DNA from 4 places in the Robertmurraya sp. DFI.2.37 genome. Region 1 is predicted to be linked to each of the others. Evidence: riboswitches for the same ligand, from Rfam matches in the RefSeq annotation. Region 1 holds a riboswitch; each other region holds the start of a gene.

Region 1 (4,292 bases):
CATGTGGCCAATGTTGGAGATGCAAAAAGTTTAATCATTCATCCAGCAAGCACGACCCATCAACAGCTTGATTCGGCAGGGTTAGAAGCAGCAGGCGTTTCTGAGGATTTAATTCGTCTTTCAGTAGGAATTGAAAATGTAGAGGACTTAATTGAAGATTTGGAACAAGCAATTGAAGCAGCCACAGGTCAAAGCTCTTTAACGACAAATGCGTAAAGTATAAATTGAAAGTAATTGTTAGAAATAAATAGCTATATCGATTGGTTAGCAACCAGTCATGATGATGATTGAAATCGATGGTTTTTATGTGAAGGCTTTACTTATAGGTAAAAAATATACTAAGAGGAAATTGAAGGAAATGTTTCGCCAGGCAAAAAAACACTCTATTTATGATCGAGATTTTCCAAGTCTTTTTTGCAGACTCAATAATTTTGATGTCATCCCATATTCAAAGGAAATTGAGGGTGACTTCGTTTTGGATATAGATACAGAAAGAGTTTACATTCCATCTTACTTAAAGTTCTAACTTTTTTGGCTTAATAAAATTATGTGAATTGGGTTGAAGTGATTCATATTTTCATTGACATGTTAGTTTATCCATGATATGATAACACCCATATTCGACCATGGAATTTAATTTAATAATGTGCTCTTATCAAGAGAGGTGGAGGGATGTGCCCGATGAAGCCCGGCAACCGTCAAGTGATTGAAATGGTGCCAATTCACACAAAGCATTGCTTTGATAGATGAGAGAAAGGACATTTTATAACGCATGCCTTTCTGCTTGTCTGCAGGAAGGCCTTTTTATGTAGTTTGGAGACGAGAATTATTTCCATGTTGAAGCAACATGTTCTTATGAATGAAAAAGGCTTATGAGTGAAAGCTATGAATGGCATAATTGGCATTGCTTGTAAAACTTGGTTATCTCATAAGAATAATAGGATTTAAAAGTAGGTGAATAATATTTGATTTCCATACAAAATGTGAAAAAAGTGTACTCTTCTCTCAAAGGAAAAGTTGTAGCTGTTGATGATGTCAGCATCCATATAAATGCAGGTGAAATCTTTGGTGTAATTGGTTACAGCGGTGCAGGTAAAAGTACACTAATAAGAATGCTTAACGGCTTGGAAATTCCAACGGCAGGCTCTGTCACTGTTGCTGATAAACAAGTGTCGCAAATTAAAGGCCAAGAACTGCGCAAAGCTCGTCAAGAAATCAGTATGATTTTCCAGCATTTTAACTTACTTTGGTCTAGGACAGTTCGTGAGAATATTGCTTTCCCATTGGAAATTGCCGGTATTCCCAAAAACGTCAGACTTAAACGGGTGGATGAACTGATTAAGCTTGTTGGCCTTGAAGGTCGAGAGGATGCCTATCCTTCGCAGCTAAGTGGTGGTCAAAAGCAAAGGGTGGGAATTGCACGGGCATTGGCGAACAATCCTAAAGTGCTGCTTTGTGATGAAGCGACTTCTGCACTCGATCCACAAACAACAGATTCTATTTTAGAGCTTTTGGTCGATATTAATAAACGCTTAGGTTTAACGATTGTTCTTATTACTCATGAAATGCATGTTATTCGCAAGATTTGTCACCGGGTGGCTGTTATGGAAGATGGAAAAGTGGTTGAGACCGGGAAAGTATTAGAAGTATTTAAAAATCCACAGCAAAAAATTACCAAGCGATTTGTATCGCAGGTGACGGAACCAGAAGAAACGAAAGAAACGATTGAGCATTTACTTGAGCGTTACCCTCAAGGTACGGTCATCCAATTAGGGTTTGTTGGAGAATCTGCAGAACAGCCGCTAATTACAAATCTTATTCGTAATTTCGAAGTGACCGTTAATATTTTGCAAGGAAAGATTTCGCAAACGCAAAACGGCTCATATGGCACATTGTTCATCCATATTGACGGAGATGGTTCAGAAATTTCAAAAGCGGTTGATTTTATTAAGTCCCAGCAGGTTGGAGTAGAGGTGATAAAACATGATAAATGAGCTCTTTCCAAATGTGAAATGGGATAAAATGTGGGAAGCAACAGAAGAAACGCTGTATATGACGGGAATTTCAGTAGTCGCAACCTTTATTATCGGTATTATACTAGGTTTATTACTTTTTTTAACAGCCAAGGGGAATATTTGGGAAAATGCTTTTGTGAATAAAATTATAAGTGCGTTTGTTAATGTGTTTAGATCGATTCCTTTTATTATTTTGATTGTTCTCCTTATCCCATTTACGAAGTTCTTACTTGGAACAATGATTGGGGAAAACGCAGCATTACCAGCATTAATTGTTGGAGCGGCACCCTTTTACGCAAGAATGGTTGAAATTGGCTTAAGAGAAATTGATAAAGGAGTTATTGAAGCGGCACGATCGATGGGAGCTAAAACGAGCACGATTATTTGGAAGGTGCTGCTGCCTGAATCAATGCCTGCGCTCGTTTCTGGTATTACGGTGACTGCGATTGCTCTAGTTGGCTATACAGCAATGGCTGGAGTTATCGGAGCTGGTGGACTAGGAAACCTTGCTTACTTAGAAGGATTCCAACGTTCTAGAAGTGATGTTACATTAATGGCAACGATTATTATTTTAATCATTGTATTTATCATCCAATTTATTGGAGATTTCATAACAAATAAATTAGATAAACGATAGGAGTGTTTATTATGAAAAAATGGTTAACTATTGCATCTTTTGCACTAATTTTATTTTTAGCTGCATGCGGGAGCACGAATAATGATACTGCAGATGACGGTAATGCGGATGGAGAAGGATCTGCAACTGAAACTGAAGAAACAACTACGCTTGTTGTGGGAGCATCAAATGTTCCACATGCTGAAATTTTAGAAGAAGCGAAGCCAATGTTAGCTGAAGAAGGAATTGAACTCCAAATCGAAACGTTCCAAGATTATGTTCTTCCTAACCAAGCATTAGCGGGTGGAGACTTAGATGCGAATTATTTCCAACATATTCCTTATTTGAATGCACAAATGGAAGAGCATGGCTATGATTTTGTTAATGCAGGTGGAATCCATATCGAACCTATCGGTGTGTATTCAAAGAAATATGATAGCTTAGATGCTTTACCTGATGAGGCACATATTATTATTAGTAGCTCTGTTCCAGATCATGGTCGTATTTTATCTCTACTTGAAAAAGAGGGTTTAATCACTCTTAAAGAGGGTGTTGAAAAAACAACAGCAACCATTGATGATATTGTCGATAATCCGAAGAACTTACAATTTGATACAGAATATGAAGCTTCACTTCTACCACAAATATATAATAACGATGAAGGTGATGCTGTTCTTATTAATTCTAACTATGCAATCGATGCAGGATTAAATCCAATTGAAGATTCTATCGCAATTGAAGAAAGTGATTCCCCGTATGTGAACGTCATTGCTGTTCGCAGTGGAGATGAAAATAAAGAAGCGATTAAAAAGCTTGTTGAGGTACTTCGTTCAGAAGAGATCCAAAACTTTATTTTAGAAAAATATGAAGGTGCAGTTGTTCCAGTATCTGAATAATTGAGAGAAACCAGTTCCATTTTGGAACTGGTTTTTCATCGTCCACACTCAAGGAAATTGGAAATCTTGCTTGTTGTCGATCGCGTTTAGCGCAAGCAGGAAAACTTAAAAAATATGGATAAATTGGATTTTTCCAACCTACGCTAGCACCCGCAGGTTTAACAGGCAGCGTATGTGCGCCGGTGAGCACGAAGGAGAACTATATAGAAGGCATATTGCAGCAATCATCAGCTTTCCGATTGTTTCGAAGGCTCTTTGCGTTTTTGTTCTTTTGCAGTTGAGCGGGCGCAGCACCTACGTCTAGCAGAGCAGACGCCTCATAATACCAGAGCTTTCTTTTTAGCAGTGATGTGGCAGTTAATTCAATTTGTATTTTAATGGTTATGAAGATGGATCTTGCACTTCTGTTCTCGTTTATTTCCGAGGATACTGGATAAATTGTAAGAAAAGTTAACAAGTTTCGAAGCTTATTCCTGTATATTGCTGCTCAAAGGGAAATATGCTGGATTTTCCATTTTGAGTTAAAACCTGAGTGGTGCTAACATTAAAAATGTAGTAAATCACTTGCCTTAAGTGACAAAACACGAAAGGAAGGATATTATTAGTTATTTTCGTATCTCCCTGAAAAAGGGGGCGAAACCAAAATGATGGTACTTCAGATGAATTATACGAGTGAAATGGAAAAAGCGATGCACGGAGCTCACAACGTATGCTATGCTACCTATTGCCGAAAGCATGAAGTGAGAATGCGGGTTGAAAGACGGC
Region 2 (4,292 bases), on a different contig from region 1:
TCTTGAATTTTTTTGCTAATTCCTTCGCTTTGTTTTCATAAGCAGTTTGATCAGCCCATGTTTTATGTGGCAGCAATACTTCATCTGGTACGCCAGGAACGTGGAGGGGGATATTTAAGCCAAAGAAATGGTCTTTTACCGTTTCGACATTGTTTAACTCCCCTTCAAGGGCCGCGTGGACCATTGCCCTTGTATAGCTTAGCTTCATGCGGCTGCCCACACCATATTCTCCCCCAGTCCAGCCTGTGTTAACAAGATATACTTGAGCGTTATGCTCATCGATTTTTTCTCCGAGCATTTCTGCATAACGAGTCGCTGGCAATGGAAGAAATGGCGAACCAAAGCAGGTAGAGAACGTCGCTTCAGGAGAGGTAACTCCCCGTTCTGTTCCAGCCAATTTAGAAGTATAGCCACTTAGAAAATGATACATTGCTTGTTCTTTTGTTAATTTTGCGATTGGTGGAAGTACACCAAATGCATCAGCAGTTAAAAAGACGATAGCATTTGGATGACCGGCGATGCTCGGATCGACAATATTGTCAATAGCCTGAATAGGATAAGCCGCACGGGTATTTTCCGTTAATGAGCCATCATCATAGTCAGCAACTCGAGTTTCTGGATTAAGAATGACATTTTCTAACACTGAACCGAATCGAATGGCTTCGAAAATTTGCGGTTCTTTCTTATAGGAAAGATTAATGCATTTTGCATAACACCCACCTTCAATGTTAAAAACGCCATTTGCTGACCAGCCGTGTTCATCATCTCCAATAAGCCGGCGATGCGGATCAGCAGATAATGTTGTTTTACCCGTACCAGAGAGGCCAAAAAATAAGGCGACGTCTCCTTCTTGCCCCACATTGGCAGAACAATGCATGGGTAAAATGCCGTTTTCAGGAAGTAAGTAATTCATAATGGAAAAGATCGACTTTTTGATTTCACCTGCATATTCTGTTCCACCAATTAATACAGTTTTACGCTCAAATGATATAATAATAAAGGTTTCAGACTTTGTTCCGTCAACAGTCGGATCGGCTTTGAAATCTGGAGCAGAAATGACAGTGAATTGAGCCTGATGGTTGTCTAGTTCATCTTTCGTTGGTCGAATAAATAATTGATGGGCAAATAGATTATGCCAAGCATATTCATTAATTACTTGAATCGGAAGCTGTGAATTTTTATCGGCACCAGCAAAGCCTTTAAAAACAAATACTTCATCTTTCTTTTTTAAGTAATTAAGCACCTTTGTGTAAAGGGAGTCAAACGTATCTTCGGAAATCGCCTGGTTGATCGGGCCCCAGTCAATTTTATCTTTTGAAGAACGTTCTTCCACGATGTATTTATCTTTAGGGGAACGTCCAGTATAGGTTCCAGTAGTAGCACATATTGCTCCAGTAGAGGTAAGAACTCCTTCATTTCGTCGCAAAACTTTTTCGACTAATTGGGGAACAGATAGCTGGATATGAACATTATTTTGTTGTAGCAATTCATTTAGTTCATTAGTAAGGCTAACTGAATTCATTTGATGAATACCTTCTTTCAATATAGTTTAAAAATGTATTTCTCGAAAGCGATATCATAATACGATTAGTATAACACATTTATCTCATTAGTCTATACTAATTCGTGGAAAATGCCACTGAATATCCAAAAAGTTTCAATGGTTAAGGAAAATTACTAGAGTTCTTTTAGCAATACGATGATCATAATATATTCATTCTTTAACAGGAAGGGAATGGGAAAGTTGGAAATTGTGGCATTATATGATGGAAATTGTGCGTTATGCTTGAGAACAAAGACTATATTACAAAAAATAGATTTATTTAAAAAAGTTACTTGGCTTTCTTTACAAGAGTTTGAGGAAGTTCAAAAGGATGCTAGATTTACAGCAAAGGAATTAAGAAGTGAGCTTCATATTCTTCTTCCAAATCAACGGGTGCTTAAGGGATATAAAGCTGTAAGAAGAATTTTGCTCATTAGCCCTTATACATTTATCTTTGCAAGTATATTATATTTGCCTTTTCTGCATTTCATAGGAGATCCTATTTACAGGTGGATTGCCCGAAATCGGCATTTATTTTTCAAGCAAAAATGTGATGATGGAAGTTGCTCCTTATAGTGAATCTTTCGCCATGAAAATGAAAAAATTAAAAGAATTATTCCATAGCTGTTGACACATATGCACTCGTTCGTTATGATCTACACTTGAACGGATACTCTCTTATCCCGAGTAGGTGGAGGGACAGGCCCTATGAAACCCAGCAACCGGTTATTAAGTTCAAGATTCTGTTGGAATCCTTGAAAGCTTTGATAGCAATGGTGCTAACCTGAAGCAAGGATAAAGTCCTTGAACGATAAGAGTGAAAGGCGAGAATTGTTTACATACTCCTTTCCTCTTCTTAGGAAAGGTTTTTTTGTGTTTAGTGCAAGTGGTTTATCATCTAACAAAACTAAGAGTTCTTTAAGTTTGCCGGTGATGGGCAGCAAGGAGAGCTCCTTAGAAAGATAAGCTGCATTAGATTTGTGGTGAAGGCACCTTGTACTTTTCAATATTGTAAACAATTGAATGAGTTTCAAGATGGCAGAACGATTATTTGTTCTCAACATAATATGAAATGAGTTCTTCAACCCTTTTTATGAATTCTTGAAAATCATCATAAAAACTCCATGTTTATTTCATACTACATAGGGAATGAGTTCCGTATCAGCGTGGGGGAAAGCCCTCGTACTTATAGATGAGGAGGAAGTCAGATGTCAAGAAACGCGCGTTTGTTTACTTCTGAGTCAGTTACTGAAGGTCACCCAGATAAAATTTGTGACCAAATTTCTGACGCAATATTGGATGCGATCTTAGCAAAAGATGCTAATGCTCGTGTTGCTGCTGAAACTTCTGTCAATACAGGACTTGTTTTAGTGGCAGGAGAAATTACTACTTCTACATATGTAGATATTCCAAAGATTGTCCGTGAAACGATCAAAGAGATTGGATATAATCGAGCCAAATACGGATTCGATTCTGAAACTTGTGCAGTATTAACTTCGATTGATGAACAATCCCCCGATATTGCTATGGGTGTTGATCAAGCTTTGGAAGCACGTGAAGGCAGTATGACGGATGAAGAAATTGAAGCAATTGGTGCAGGTGACCAAGGATTAATGTTTGGGTTTGCTTGTAATGAAACAAAGGAACTTATGCCGCTTCCGATTTCACTTGCGCATAAATTATCTCGCCGTCTAACAGAAGTTCGGAAAGAAGAGATTCTTCCTTATCTTCGACCGGATGGAAAAACACAAGTGACCGTTGAATATGATAAAAACAACAAGCCGGTCCGCATTGATACCATTGTCATTTCAACACAGCATCACCCTGAAATTACCCTTGAACAAATTCAGCGCAATATTAAAGAGCATGTGATCAGTCCGGTTGTTCCTAGTGAATTAATTGATGAGAATACAAAGTATTTTATCAATCCTACTGGACGATTTGTCATCGGGGGTCCTCAAGGGGATGCAGGCTTAACAGGTCGTAAAATTATTGTAGATACTTATGGTGGTTATGCTCGTCATGGCGGCGGTGCATTCTCTGGTAAAGATCCGACAAAAGTGGATCGCTCTGCAGCCTATGCTGCCCGTTACGTAGCGAAAAATATCGTTGCTGCGGGGCTAGCTGATAAGGTAGAAGTACAGCTAGCTTATGCGATTGGTGTCGCACAACCAGTGTCTATCGCTGTCGATACATTTGGAACAGGGAAAGTAGACGAAAATATTTTAGTCGAAGTAGTTCGCCATAACTTCGATTTACGTCCTGCTGGCATCATTAAGATGTTGGATTTACGCCGTCCGATTTACAAGCAAACAGCTGCTTACGGGCATTTTGGTCGTACAGACATCGACCTTCCGTGGGAGCGTACGGATAAAGCTGATGCTTTGCGTGAGCAGGCATTAAAGGGTTAAAAAGAGGGGGCAGAATTCTCTTTAGTTCCTATCAGACTGCAGACAAACTCGATATTCAAGATTGTCTGCAGTTTTATTATCACTCTGTCAAAGTTTAAAGCTGATATTACTCAATATAGTCAATTAATTTTGCAGGAACCTGTTCAAAAATATAAAGTTCAGGCTTATTAAAAGGTTTGTGCTTTAAATAGTCAGACAGAGTCATCATACTTTTCCAATACTGTTTCATTAACTCCTCCTTTGATGGTAATCCCTCAACAAGGGCCCCGTTACCCCCATCATATTTATCCTCAAGATAAGCAAATAATTCGCTTGATATATCGAAGTTAAAAACTAAG
Region 3 (4,292 bases), on a different contig from region 1:
ATCTAATAAGGTTTGGCTCTGGTTTTTCTTCTGATGTTTCAAAGAATAGAATGCTGTTTTCCCAATATTTATTTTCTGGCCAAAGCTCCGTTCCTTTTACAAACTCTAAAACTTCAATACAACCACCAATCAAATGCCCTTGAACGATACCCGTCCCTTGAAGTACTTCATAACCACTGTTCTTCCGCATCGTTCGGCGAAGCTCCTTATTTTCTTCAGTCCACTCTAATCTCTCACTGGTCCATTCTTTTGCAGGTTTAATTTCACCAATCTGTTCATTTGAAAAAAGCGTCCTTTTTACCATTTCAATTGTATATGGATCCATTTCCACATTTTCTGCAAAATCAGTTAAAATCGCGGGACCGTAAAAAGATGATACACCAGCTTTATAACAAAATAAATGTGCAATAGTCGTATCCGAGTAGCCCATCAGTATTTTCGGGTTTTTATGTATAATGTCAAAATCGATATAAGGAAGTAAGCGAATACTATCATCTCCACCTATATTTACAATAATTGCTTTTATCCGTTTATCGGTAAATGCAGTCATCAAATCCTCCGCACGCGCTTGTGGATTCTCGTACAGAAAGTCCTCTCCCTTTAAACTATTTGGCATCGAAATAACTTTTAATCCAAAAATGTCTTCTAGTCTTTTTACACCTTGTTCATAACGCCATTTAAGTAGTGGCTCACCTGCTCCTCCCCAAGAAGGACTTACTGTTGCCACACAATCACCTGGCTGTAATTTTTTCGGCTTTATTAACATTCTCAAACTCCTCTCTTAATAGCATTAATCGTTATGACTTTTTCACCTTCGACAACACTATTATATAATGAAAAAGCCACAAACCCTTATTAGAATTTGTGACTAATGATTTCACCTTTAAAAGGGATAATTACTAATACGTTTGTATTTAATCCCATTTATTTAGGAAAGACTGCAATAAAATTTCTACAATCCCATGATGATAATGGGAGAAGTCACTCCTTTTTACGTATGTTTCAACTGTGGTGAAAAAACGGTACACCACCCGTTGCCTTTTTGTTATACTAGTACGCACTTTTCTTCTAATGTCTTCTTTAGGAATAAAGCCAATTCAAACATTCCATATTTTCCAGCTTTCGCTTCTGCATCAGAATTATAGTTTGTATTGGTATTAATATCATACGTATAAATTGTTCCGTCAGCAGCTCTGATAAATTCTATTCCCGCCACTTGAATGTTATTTCTTACTAGAACTTCTTTATATTTTTCTATGATTTCGTCTTCAAAATGATCAATAATTTGAAACTTAGGCTTCTCTTCTACTTCTTCTCCTACTGGGCAGTACAAATCTCCAATTTGGCATGCATCTGCCGGGCAAAGTTCAAACCCTTCCGAAGTGTCTACCTTAACAGCATAAACAAATTTTCCTCCTACGAACTCGCAACGAGTAATATAGCTTTCAGGAGAGTAAATATATTCTTGTATTAAAGTAATACCATCAACCGGTTCTTCAAAAGCCGCTCCTTCCACATAAGCCTTTAAAGCCTCTATGCTATGAAACAATTGAACGCCTAACCCTTTACCGGCACGGTTGTGCTTCGTAATAAACGATTGTCCGGCAAAGTTTTGAGCTGCCTTTATGATATTTTCCTTGCCAACGGCAGCAATCGTTTTTGGAGTTTTTACTCCAGACTTGTTTAATTCTAAGTATTGTAAGACCTTACTCACTTCCAACCTTAAAGCATTCGGCCCATTTATAACGGTACGGTCATGTGCTTCAAGCCAGGCCAATACTTGCCCGGAAAATTCGGCTGCAAAACGATGATCACGTGTATGAGAAGAAGCACTCATTCTGCTGTAGAAAATTCCTTCTGGTGGCTCTGTTGATAAATCCAACATCCCTTCATCTAAATGCCATTCTTCATATGGAACACCTAATTCCTCTAACCTTCTAGTTAAATGGACTGTCCACTCACGATTCTCATGGATGACATATACCTTACTCATTCTTATCGCTCCTCTCTAGCTTTTTATTAAACTCCGTTTTTGTTCGACTAATGGCATTACCTGCCTTGAAAATCGCTCCATTTCCTCAAGTTGAGGAGAAAACTGTAATAATAATAAATCTAACCCTACTTCTTCATACTTTAAAATGCGCTCTGCAATTTGCGCTGGTGTTCCTACAAGGTTTGGTCGAAGCCCGCGATTAGAAACCGAGTAATCCTGTAATTGAATTTCTTGCTCTAATTGTGATTTAGTCGTAAAGTCTTTAAAGCCAGCATAAGCGCTAGAGTCTTTCACGTTCGTGATTTTTTCAAGCTCAGCCAAAGCCTCTTTCTCTGTATCTCGACAAATTACATAGGCAGCCATTCCAAAGGAGCTGAATGGAGCATTACTCGTTTGCTCACGCCGTACCTTCATATCGGTTATTTTTGCCTCAATTTCTTCAACTGTTCCACCATGCATTACATAAGCATCACATTTTTCTGCAATGGTTTGTTTCCCCTTTTCGCTTTCCCCGCCTGCATAGAGAATTGGATTAGGTTTTTGCACAGGCTTTGGAGCAAGCTTCGTGCCACTTAGGTTGTAGAATTGACCAGAATAATGGAACGTTTCTTCCTTCCACAATCCTTTTAAAACGTCGATAAATTCTTCCGTCCGTGCATAACGCTCATCATGCTCTGTAAAAACCCCACCATATTGACGTGCTTCTTCTTCCCACCATGCTGAAACCACATTAAGAGTAAAACGACCGTTACTAATACGATCAATATTTGCCGCCATTTTTGCAGCTACGGCAGGATTGTGAAAGCCAGGGCGTATCGCCGTCATGATCTCAATTTTATCGGTCACCGCTGCGAGTCCAGCTGCAGTGGACCAGGCTTCTAGAGAGGCATGTTCCGGTCCTTTAATATCATTTAAATATAATTCTGCGATTAAAGTAGTCGAATACCCCCATTTTTCAGCCGATTGCACAACCTCCTTCGCATAATCAAAGGTTGCTGGCATCTTTTCATCTTCAACATTACGCAACCAACCGCCAAACATCGGTAACCAAAACCCATATTTCATTTCTACTCTCTCCCTGCCATTCTAATTAGATAGTTTTCCCATTTATTAAGTTGGAATTGTTCATACATAAAAAGCTCTCCTTCTTAGAAGAGAGCTTTTAACTCCCTTCTCATCTTTCAAGCACAACGCTTGTTGGAATTAGCACAGTATTCCGCAGAACCTGTTGCCGAGGCTTCAAAGGGCCAGTCCCTCCACCTCTCTTGATAAGAAGAAAAATATGATTTGATAATGTTGTATAAAAAGATAAAAATGTTGCAAATATTCAATACATGTTGTCAGAAGCATTGCTTTTAACTAAAAAGCAGCAACGTGAAATAAACTAAACTAAGGTGATAATAGTTTAAATTTAACCAATTGTCAATTAAATTTTTCGAAACTCTAAATATTTTGTCATCATTCTAACTGCGAAAGAGAAGGGCTATATTTTACAAGCGATTTCTAAAAAACTTGTATGTTATACTAAAAATACTAAAGAATGAAGGGACTGAACTATGCGCAGATATCAATATTCATCCCCATAAAACATATTCTGGAGGTAAAATATTGATTACAGAACTTAAATCACCACGCTTATTTTTAAGAAAAATGAATGTTTTAGACAAAGCTCAACTTTTTGAAATTTGGTCTGATCCTGAAGTAACGAAATATATGAATATTGATCGCTTTACAAGCATGAAACAAGTTGAAGAAATGATTCAATTATTTGATACACTCTCACAAAATAATGAAGCGATTCGCTATTCAATCATCGAATTAGCATCAGAGGAAATAATAGGCACTTGCGGCTTCAATGCTATCGACTATGACAATGCTAAAGCGGAAATTGGCTATGATCTGAGGAGGAAATATTGGGGGAAAGGTTACGCTGCGGAAGCCATGACTTCTCTCATTCATTATGCCTTCAACGATTTAAACATAAATCGAATCGAAGCCAAAATTGAACCTGAAAACAGAAATTCCATAAAACTAATTGAGAGACTTGGGTTTAATTATGAAGGAACATTAAGAGAAGCAGAGAAGTCGAAAGGGCAATTTATTAACCTCAAGCTTTATTCCAAATTAGCTTCAGACAAATAACATTCGGAAGAGTGGTTTACACCACTCTTCTTTTTTCGCCTATCATACATTCATCATTCACTGAATGGTTGCCCACCCTTTTTTAGCATAATAAAGAGCGTTACAACTGAATAATCACTCGGTAAAAAAACACTTCTTTGAAAAGGGATAATACAAA
Region 4 (4,292 bases), on a different contig from region 1:
CAAATCCCCAATTCCCCCACCTCCAACAGTTCCAGCCATTGCTGAAAAACCAATTAAACTAATAAGTGTTAACGTAACACCAGAGATAATTCCTGACTTTGCTTCTAAAAGAAGAACATCTTTAATAATCATCCACGGTGTCGCTCCAGCCGCAATAGCTGCTTCAATAACACCTTTATCAATTTCTCTTAACGCCGTTTCTACTATGCGTGCAAAAAAAGGAATGGCTGCAACCGAAAGGGAGACGCTTGCCGCCGCTGGACCAATTTGAGTACCAACAATAGCTTTAGTGAGCGGAATCAGCGCTACTAATAAAATGATAAAAGGGATTGAACGAACTAAATTTACGATAAATCCTAAAATACTTTGAACAGCTTGATTTTCCCAAAACAGCCCTTTATCTGTGATATACAATAGGATGCCAATTGGAAGTCCAACAATGACAGCAACGGCAAGAGAAATTGATATCATGTAAATCGTTTGGAGAAAGGCTGTATTAATATCTGGTAAAAGTTCGACGAAATGTCCGAAATCAAACCCCATCTCGCAACACCTCCACCTCTGCATCACGCTCTTCAATATATTTTAGCGCCTGTTTAATTTCTTCTCTTTCACCCTTTAATTCCATTACAAAAATGCCAAGCGGTAAATCTTGAATATACTCAATAGAACCATGCAAAAAATTCCCCTTAACTTGATATTGTTGTAATGTATCTGAAATAACACCTTCCCCTGCAACCTTTCCACGGAACGTTACTTTTACGATCGGACCTTCACAGCTATTAGCAATGGTTTCAGGAATATCATAAGACACCACGCTTGCAATAAATTCCTTGGCAAGCTCTGTTTTCGGACTGGCAAAAATATTGTATACAGCCCCTTCTTCAACAACTCTTCCTTCCTGCATAATGGCCATTCGATTACAAATTTCTTTCACTACATTCATTTCATGTGTGATTAAGACAATGGTGATCTTTAATTCTTGATTGATTTTCTTAAGCAAATTCAATATTGATTTTGTAGTTGTTGGATCAAGAGCAGATGTTGCTTCATCGCAAAGTAGCACTTTTGGGTTGTTGGCTAATGCTCTTGCAATTGCTACTCTTTGCTTTTGCCCACCACTTAACTGTGAAGGGTAAACATCCCGTTTCTCGGAAAGACCAACCATTTCAAGAAGCTTCTCCACTCTATCAGTTCTTTCCTTAGCAGGTACCTTTGCTGCCTTTAAGGCAAAAGCAATATTTTCATAGACTGTTTTCTGACTAATTAAATAGAAATGTTGAAAGATCATCCCAATTTTTAATCGAGCTAATCTTAATGCTTCACCACGTAGCACAGTTAGGTCTACTCCATCGACAGTTAAGTGTCCAGTCGTTGGACGCTCAAGTAAATTAATGCAGCGGAGCAATGAGCTTTTGCCAGCACCAGAATAGCCGACAATCCCATAAATCTCACCTTTTTCAATGGATAGTGAGACATTATCAACACCATTAACTTCGCCCTTTTTTGTTTTGTATATCTTTGAAAGATTTTGAATTTCTATCATACACAAACCCCATTTTTCACATACTTAGTAAGAAGCTCCTTTTGAGCAATTAAGATTGAAACTACTCTGGTCTGCTTAGAATGCTCCTCTAGCAGCCTTTCATTGACAAAGATAACGGCCTAAAGGAAATATGAACCCGCGATTGCAGTTCTTCCGTAGTAGATATCGAACAGATCGACCTGACGTTTGCAGAGATACAATTTAAAATCAGGCAACTTTCACGGAATAATCTAGTAAACAATTAAAAAATGCGCCCTTCTACTGAAAGACGCATCGAAATACTATATCTCGACTTATCTTTCAGAATGTATAACCATTCTGCAGGAATTGGCACCTTCCCAAAAAAAGGGGGTTGCCGGACGTCATAGGGCCATGTCCCTCGGTCACTCTGGATAAGTTTGAAAATTTTAATTAGAATGTAATTTAGATAATACTAGTGGACAAATTATCTGTCAATAGTTAATTGATTCTTTATTTTTATGTGATGCGCTTACATCGCGGATATCAATCCGTTTCAGAAAAAAATTATTTTTTAAGAGAATACAATTCCTCACGTCTATCTGCAAATACGGGAATCCTTTGCCGCACATCTTCCACTTCCTTCATATCTATTTCCGCGTAAAAAATACCTTCTTCCTCTTCGTTCGTGACGAGGAGCTCTCCCCATGGGCCAATGATCATTGAATGTCCATTAAATTCATTGTCTGGATCATTTCCGACACGATTAACGGCAACAATATAGCATTGATTTTCAATTGCTCTTGCCTGGAGTAATAATTGCCAATGATCAATTCTCTTTTTCGGCCATTCAGCAGGAACAAAGACTACTTTAGCACCTTGTAATACATGAGTTCGGATCCATTCAGGGAATCTTAAATCATAGCAGATGACTCCAGCGCATTCCACGCCGTCAAGTTGAAATCGGTTAAGCTTTTGCCCCGGCTCCATATAAAGGTGTTCATCCATCAGCTTGAACAAATGAGCTTTATCATATTCAGAAGTCACGCTACCTCCTCTTTCAACGACATACATCGTATTATAGAATCTCTCACTCCGCTTTGTTGCAACAGATCCCCCAACAATATTTACTCGATGTTGATAAGCAAGCTCCTGTAAAAACTGTTTTGTCCTCTCTCCATTCTCATCTGCTATTCTATTAAGTTCAGTTAAAGCATAACCTGTATTCCACATCTCAGGTAAAACTATCGTATCACTTCCGTTTTTTGCTGCCTCTTCTATATAATGTTTAACAGCAGCAAAGTTTTTTATCGGTTCACCAAATTCGATATTCATTTGTACACATGCAATTTTCATAATTGCCTCCCTCTAGACATTTTTATTTAAAGATTATAGAATTTGATATAAAATCGCAAATACTTTTTAAAGGTGGAACATATGGAATATTCCGAAAGATTAAAAATGCTACCCGTTCAATTTTTTGCTAGTCTCGTAAAAAAAGTAAATAAAGCCATAGCAGAAGGCAGAGATATTATCAATTTAGGACAAGGTAATCCCGACCAGCCAACTCCAAATCATATTGTTAAGGCACTTCAAAATGCTGTTGAGGATCCAAATATGCATAAATACTCACCCTTTCGCGGCCTACAGGAATTAAGAGAAGCCGCTGCCCATTTCTACCAAACTCACTATGGAGTTGAAATCGATCCAAATCAAGAAGTTGCCATTCTTTTCGGTACAAAAACTGGTCTTGTTGAACTTCCACTTTGTTTATTAAATGAAGGTGATTTGATGCTTCTTCCCGACCCTGGTTATCCTGATTATCTTTCCGGGGCAGTGCTTGCTAACGTAAAGTATCATTTATTTCCACTCAAAGCAGAAAATCAATTTTTGCCTGATTTTAAATCCATTGCAAAAGAACAGGTCGAGGCAGCTAAACTGATGTATTTAAATTATCCCAATAATCCAACGGGAGCGACAGCCGATCTGGCATTTTTTGAAGAGACCGTTCGTTTTGCTAAGGAAAACCATATAACCATTCTTCATGATTTTGCTTATGGTGCAATTGGCTTTGACGGCAAGAAACCAGTAAGCTTTCTTCAAGCAGAAGGAGCAAAAGATATTGGAGTTGAAATGTACACATTATCGAAAACCTATAATATGGCTGGATGGCGTGTTGGTTTTGCAGTTGGCAATGCAAAGATTATAGAAGCATTAAACCTCATTCAGGATCATCTTTATGTTAGCTTATTTCCAGCGATTCAGAAGGCTGCTGTTTCAGCATTAACAGAAGAACAAACTTGTGTAGTCGAGCTGGTTGCCCGTTATGAGAAACGACGGAATGCATTGCTTGCAGCATGTCAGGAAATTGGCTGGAAAGTCGAGGCGCCAGCTGGCTCTTTTTTTGCATGGTTACCAGTTCCAACGGGCTTTACAAGCGAACAATTTGCTGAGCTTCTGCTTGAAAAAACAGACGTTGTAGTGGCACCCGGCAATGGTTTTGGTCAATTTGGCGAAGGTTACGTACGCGTAGGATTTCTTGTTGATGAAGACCGGATTATCGAAGCAGTAAGTCGAATTGGCAAACTCAAGCTTTTTTTGTAGTGGATAATGTGAAGGCTTGAAAAATCTCAAAAAGCAAGCGATGACCGAGCTTTCGCTTGCTTTTTGATCTCGTTTAAACCGATGCTTCACTAAGGTTAAATTTGTTCTTTCTCAACGAATAACCTTTCGCGAAATAACAGTGTCTTTGTTACTGAGCGAAAAGGGGAAATCCCCCTTATATCCA

The links. A riboswitch is a leader RNA that binds a small molecule or an ion and turns the genes downstream of it on or off. The one in region 1 is predicted to bind S-adenosylmethionine.
Region 2: linked by a shared signal. The riboswitch ahead of metK (methionine adenosyltransferase) and the one ahead of PZE06_RS22515 (methionine ABC transporter ATP-binding protein) in region 1 are both predicted to bind S-adenosylmethionine.
Region 3: linked by a shared signal. The riboswitch ahead of PZE06_RS18305 (LLM class flavin-dependent oxidoreductase) and the one ahead of PZE06_RS22515 (methionine ABC transporter ATP-binding protein) in region 1 are both predicted to bind S-adenosylmethionine.
Region 4: linked by a shared signal. The riboswitch ahead of PZE06_RS13255 (methionine ABC transporter ATP-binding protein) and the one ahead of PZE06_RS22515 (methionine ABC transporter ATP-binding protein) in region 1 are both predicted to bind S-adenosylmethionine.

The regions. Positions count from the first base shown of each region.
Region 1 covers NZ_JARGEJ010000069.1:6,284-10,575, reverse strand. The annotation lists gene PZE06_RS22520 (O-acetylhomoserine aminocarboxypropyltransferase/cysteine synthase family protein) at 1-216, shown strand, start outside; SAM riboswitch class I at 650-753, shown strand; gene PZE06_RS22515 (methionine ABC transporter ATP-binding protein) at 966-1,994, shown strand; gene PZE06_RS22510 (methionine ABC transporter permease) at 1,984-2,652, shown strand; gene PZE06_RS22505 (MetQ/NlpA family ABC transporter substrate-binding protein) at 2,664-3,527, shown strand; gene PZE06_RS22500 (YuzK family famiily protein) at 4,172-4,292, shown strand, end outside.
Region 2 covers NZ_JARGEJ010000026.1:36,975-41,266, forward strand. The annotation lists gene pckA (phosphoenolpyruvate carboxykinase (ATP)) at 1-1,522, opposite strand, end outside; gene PZE06_RS14630 (thiol-disulfide oxidoreductase DCC family protein) at 1,736-2,119, shown strand; SAM riboswitch class I at 2,219-2,361, shown strand; gene metK (methionine adenosyltransferase) at 2,752-3,954, shown strand; gene PZE06_RS14640 (hypothetical protein) at 4,061-4,292, opposite strand, start outside.
Region 3 covers NZ_JARGEJ010000041.1:9,229-13,520, forward strand. The annotation lists gene PZE06_RS18295 (S66 family peptidase) at 1-766, opposite strand, end outside; gene PZE06_RS18300 (ATP-grasp domain-containing protein) at 1,046-1,993, opposite strand; gene PZE06_RS18305 (LLM class flavin-dependent oxidoreductase) at 2,009-3,058, opposite strand; SAM riboswitch class I at 3,165-3,268, opposite strand; gene PZE06_RS18310 (GNAT family N-acetyltransferase) at 3,602-4,135, shown strand.
Region 4 covers NZ_JARGEJ010000022.1:35,094-39,385, reverse strand. The annotation lists gene PZE06_RS13260 (methionine ABC transporter permease) at 1-543, opposite strand, end outside; gene PZE06_RS13255 (methionine ABC transporter ATP-binding protein) at 533-1,546, opposite strand; SAM riboswitch class I at 1,837-1,945, opposite strand; gene PZE06_RS13250 (carbon-nitrogen family hydrolase) at 2,072-2,860, opposite strand; gene PZE06_RS13245 (pyridoxal phosphate-dependent aminotransferase) at 2,942-4,108, shown strand.